DNA from 2 places in the Shinella sp. GW821-FHT11G07 genome. Region 1 is predicted to be linked to the other one. Evidence: riboswitches for the same ligand, from Rfam matches in the RefSeq annotation. Region 1 holds a riboswitch; the other holds the start of a gene.

What was found. A riboswitch is a leader RNA that binds a small molecule or an ion and turns the genes downstream of it on or off. The one in region 1 is predicted to bind S-adenosylmethionine.
Region 2: it holds a riboswitch for S-adenosylmethionine, as region 1 does, so the genes downstream of both, AC1RT2_RS13470 (O-succinylhomoserine sulfhydrylase) here and metA (homoserine O-acetyltransferase MetA) in region 1, are expected to answer to the same signal.

Annotation. Positions count from the first base shown of each region.
Region 1 covers NZ_JBXARJ010000005.1:133,272-135,713, reverse strand. Annotated here, with positions in the region: gene AC1RT2_RS11720 (GNAT family N-acetyltransferase) at 1-249, opposite strand, end outside; gene metA (homoserine O-acetyltransferase MetA) at 252-1,172, opposite strand; SAM riboswitch at 1,233-1,310, opposite strand; gene AC1RT2_RS11710 (hypothetical protein) at 1,410-1,652, opposite strand; gene AC1RT2_RS11705 (ABC-F family ATP-binding cassette domain-containing protein) at 1,895-2,442, opposite strand, start outside.
Region 2 covers NZ_JBXARJ010000006.1:102,134-104,575, forward strand. Annotated here, with positions in the region: gene AC1RT2_RS13465 (2'-deoxycytidine 5'-triphosphate deaminase) at 1-858, opposite strand, end outside; SAM riboswitch at 938-1,016, shown strand; gene AC1RT2_RS13470 (O-succinylhomoserine sulfhydrylase) at 1,060-2,244, shown strand; gene apaG (Co2+/Mg2+ efflux protein ApaG) at 2,367-2,442, shown strand, end outside.

The sequences.
Region 1 (2,442 bases):
GCAGACATTGCCGACCGTCCAGCAGGAGCGGTGGAACAGGTAGTGGGCGAGGCCGACCGGCTTGCCGTCAAGCGTGGCGATAAGGCCGCGGAACTCGCCGTCCGCCACTTCGCCCGTCAGCCGGGCGAAGGTGGTGGCAAAAATTTCTTCCGGCAGGACCGTCTCGTAGAAGGCGAGATAGGCGGTCCACAGGCGGCGCCATTCGCCTTCATCGTCTGCATGCAAAGGGCGAATGACGACACGGCTCATGGTCAGGCTCCTGTTCTGATCTTTTCCAGATCATAACTCGTGGTTTGATAGATTTCGTTGATCCAGTTGCCGAAAAGCAGGTGCGCATGGCCACGCCAGCGGTTCTGCGGCGGCAGCGACGGATCGTTGTGCGGGAAATAGTTCTTCGGCAGCTTGATCGGCACGCCGGCCGCAACATCGCGGAAATACTCGTCGGCAAGGGATGTCGAATCATATTCGACATGGTTGAAGATATAGAGATTCTTCGCCTTGTCCTGCACCAGGCACACCCCCGTCTCGTCCGATTCCAGCAGTATATCAAGCCCCGGTACGGCGCGGATATCTTCCGCACGGATTTCCGTCCAGCGCGAGACGGGGACCTCGAAATTATCGGAGAAGCCGTTCAGGAAGACCGACGACGGTTTGCGGTTGTGGTGGCGGTAGACGCCGAATGCCTTTTCCTCCAGCGTGTGCTTCGGTACGCCGTGGAAATGGTAGATCGCCGCCATGCCGCCCCAGCAGACGTTCAGCGTCGAATGCACGTTGGTCTGCGTCCAGTCGAGGATCTCCTTCATCTCGTCCCAATAGGTGACGTCCTCGTAATCGAGGATTTCCACCGGCGCACCGGTGATGATGAAGCCGTCGAACTTGCGGTGACGCACCTCTTCCCACGTGTCGTAGAAGGCAAGCAGGTGGTCTTCAGAGGTGTTTTTCGCACGGTGGCCGCCGACGCGCACCAGCGACAGTTCCACCTGCAGTGGCGAGGCGCCGACGAGGCGCGCCATCTGCACTTCCGTCTTGATCTTGTTCGGCATGAGGTTGAGCAGCCCGATCTGCAACGGGCGGATATCCTGCCGGATCGCCACCGTTTCGGTCATCACCCGCACACCCTCGTGAACGAGGGTTTCGAAGGCGGGGAGCGTATCGGGAATCTTGATGGGCATGTCTCAACTCGATCCAAAACAAAAACCGGCCGCAACGATGTCGCAACCGGTCCACGTAAGGGTCTTCCTCGCGCGGCCCTTTAGCGACTTGTTTAACGTGGCTGCAAGCCGGCCGGCCAAATCACCACGAGCGTTTTAGATAGCGCTAGTTTCCTTGCGAATCAATCCATCGCCGGGAACGGTCAAGGCCCGGATGCAGCAAGCATCCGGGCCTTGACCGTTCAAAGCGTCGAGAACTTAGTAGTAGCTGTAGTGGCGCTTCTTGTAATAGACCTTGCCGCCCCAGTGGCCGCCCCAGCGATGGCCGTAGTGACCATAGTGGCGCTTGACGCGGTAGTGCTTGTAGCCGTGATGGCCGTAGCCATAGCTGTTGTAACCGTAGCTCTTGTGACCGTAGCCGTAATAGCCGGCCTCGGACGGGGCAGCGAAGGAAACAGCAGCGACGACGGCGACAACTGCAGAGATAATGAACTTGCGCATGGGACTCTCCTGATCTCTTTCGGGTTACAGAATGAGCTCCTCTCATCCAGTGATCAGACTTTCCCATATCGGAGGAATTTAAGCTGTTTCGGATGGAACAGGCGGTCTCGCGTCCGTTTTCCCCATCCCGGCCCACTCGCAACCTCATCCTCGGCCCTGAGCGGAGGATCCATGCCACGGCTGCGGTCGGTGGATGCTCGGGTCAAGCCCGAGCATGACGAAGGAGAGGTTGGGCGACGTTCTCAGCGGCCGCCTTGGCCTTCCAGCTCTTCCCGCAGCATTTCCAGCTCGAGCCATTCCTCTTCCATATTGGTGAGCTGCTCGCGCAGCTTTTCCATCTCGGCGGCGAGTTTGTTGAAGGTTGCCGGGTCCTTGGTGAAGAGGGCGGGATCGGCCATCTTCGCCTCGCGGACGGCGATCTCCTTTTCCGTCTTCGCCATCTCCTTCGGCAGGTTTTCGAGCGCGAACTTCTGCTTGTAGGAGAGTTTTGCCTTGCCCTTGCTATCGGGTGACGCGGCCGTGGCTGTCTCGGCGGCTTTCGCCTTCTCGGCCTTTTCCGCCTTGCGCTTCTCCTCGATTGCGCCGCGGCGCTGCGCCATCATGTCGGAATAGCCGCCGGCATATTCGATCCAGCGGCCGTCCGGGTTTTCCGGATCGGCGGGCGCGATGGTCGAGGTGACGGTGCGGTCGAGGAAGTCGCGGTCATGGCTGACGAGCAGCACGGTGCCGGCAAAACCCGCGACGATCTCCTGCAACAGGTCCAGCGTCTCGATGTCGAGGTCGTTGGTCG
Region 2 (2,442 bases), on a different contig from region 1:
CTCGCCGACGAGCGGGTCGAAGGGCGTCATCTCGGCGGCATAGAGCGGCGGGACGTGCACGGCCTCGCGCGAGACAAGAATATAGAACTCATCCGGATCGAGGATCAGTTCGTTGCGGCCGCGGCTGAACAGCGGCTCCCAGAAATCGAAGATATCGTGCTGGTTCTTGCGATCGACATCGACGACGGAGGTGTGGTGCTTGCCGCGGTAGCCGATCAGGCCCTCCGGGCCGGTGCCCTTGAGGTCGATCGACAGCGCGATGCCGCCGCCGGAAACGTTTGGCGTTTCGCTGGCGACCAGCGTATCGCTCACGTGCAGCGCCAGCAGTGCGCTCTCGCCGAGCAGGGCCTTGCCCTTGCGGAAGCGGATCTGCGACAGGCGCGAGCCGCGACGCACGACAATCGGGAAGGTGCGCGGCGAGATTTCGAGATAGAGCGGGCCGGAATAACCGGCCGGGATCTTGTCGAATTCCTGGGCGCGATCGGTGATGACGCGGGTGAAGATATCGAGGCGGCCGGTCGAGCTTTTCGGGTTCGCCGACGCGGCGAGTTCCGCCGGCAGGTCGAGGCTTTCCATCAGCGGCACGATATAGACGCAGCCGGTCTCAAGCACCGCGCCCTCGGACAGATCGATGACGTGCAGCTTCAGCCGGTCGAGCTTGTCGGCAACGAGATGGGACGGGCCGGGCAGGAAGCTGGCGCGCACGCGAAAGGCGATCGCGCCGAGGCGCAGGTCCAGGCTCGCCGGCTGGATCTGGTCGTCGTCGAGGGGCGATTCACTCGTCAGCCGTCCGCTGTCGAACAAGCCGCGAATGGCGTTGTCCGCCAGAATGCCCGTGCTGCGCACCGCAGAAGCCATCATCTTATCGTCCCATCAGAAGGTCCGCACAAAACCAAATGCCGGCAATTGACGCAAGCGCGGCCAGGCAGTATTAGCAAGGTTATCCCGTGGTGATTTGGCCGGCCGGCTTGCAGCCACGTAAAACAAGTAGCTAAAAAGGCCGGGTTTAAAACCGGCCTGCTTTTGCGGCCGGTTTTTTTGTTTGAAGGCGACGATCACATGAGCAAGTCCTGGCGCCCGGCCACCCAACTCGTTCACGGCGGAACCACCCGCTCCCAGCACGGCGAAACCGCAGAAGCAATCTTCCTCACGCAGGGTTTCGTCTATGACACGTCGGCTGCGGCCGAAGCCCGCTTCAAGGGCGAGACGGATGGTTTCATCTACGCCCGCTATGGCAGCCCGACCAACGACATGTTCGAAAAGCGCATGTGCCTACTGGAAGGCGCCGAGGATGCCCGCGCCACGGCCTCCGGCATGGCTGCCGTGACGGCTGCAATCCTCTGCCAGCTGAAGGCCGGCGACCATATCGTCGCCGCCCGCGCGCTGTTCGGTTCGTGCCGCTGGGTCGTCGAGACGCTCGCGCCGAAATACGGCATCGAATGCACGCTGGTCGATGGACGCGACCTTTCCAACTGGGAAAAGGCCATTCAGAAAAACACGAAAGTGTTCTTCCTGGAAAGCCCGACCAATCCGACGCTGGAAGTCATCGACATTGCCGGCGTTGCCAAGCTTGCCAACCAGATCGGCGCCAAGGTCGTCGTCGACAACGTGTTTGCAACGCCGCTCTTCCAGAAGCCGCTGGAACTCGGCGCGCATGTCGTCGTCTATTCCGCGACCAAGCATATCGACGGCCAGGGCCGCTGCCTCGGCGGCGTCGTGTTGTCCGACAAGGAATGGATCAACGAGCATCTGCACGACTATTTCCGCCACACCGGCCCGGCCATGTCGCCGTTCAACGCCTGGACATTGCTGAAGGGCATCGAGACGCTGCCGCTTCGCGTCAAGCAGCAGACGGAAAATGCCAGCCGCATCGCCGATTTCCTCGCCGAGCAGAGCCAGGTCGCCAGCGTTATCTATCCGGGCCGCAAAGACCATCCGCAGGCCGACATCATCGCCAAGCAGATGACCGGCGGCTCGACGCTCGTCTGCTTCGAGCTGAAGGGCGGCAAGGAAGCGGCCTTCGCGCTGCAGGATGCGCTGCAGGTCGCGAAGATCTCCAACAATCTCGGCGACGCCAAGAGCCTGATCACCCATCCGGCGACGACGACGCACAAGAACCTGACGGACGAGGCGCGTGCCGAACTCGGCATGTCGGCCGGCACGGTCCGTTTTTCCGCCGGTATCGAGGACAGCGAAGACCTGCTCGAGGATTTTGCCCGCGCGCTCTCCAAGGTCAAAGCCTGACCTTCAGCAACAGATGGACAAATACGGAGGCACCGGCCGATGCGGCCGGTGCCTCTTTGCTTATCCTTGACGAAACCACATTCCTGTAGAATAGCAGGAGCTAATCAGTTCAAGGCTTGCCCATGTATCGTGCGCTAACCCGCGACATCGAAGTGACCGTAGAGCCGTACTATCTGGCCGACCAGTCCGACCCCGATG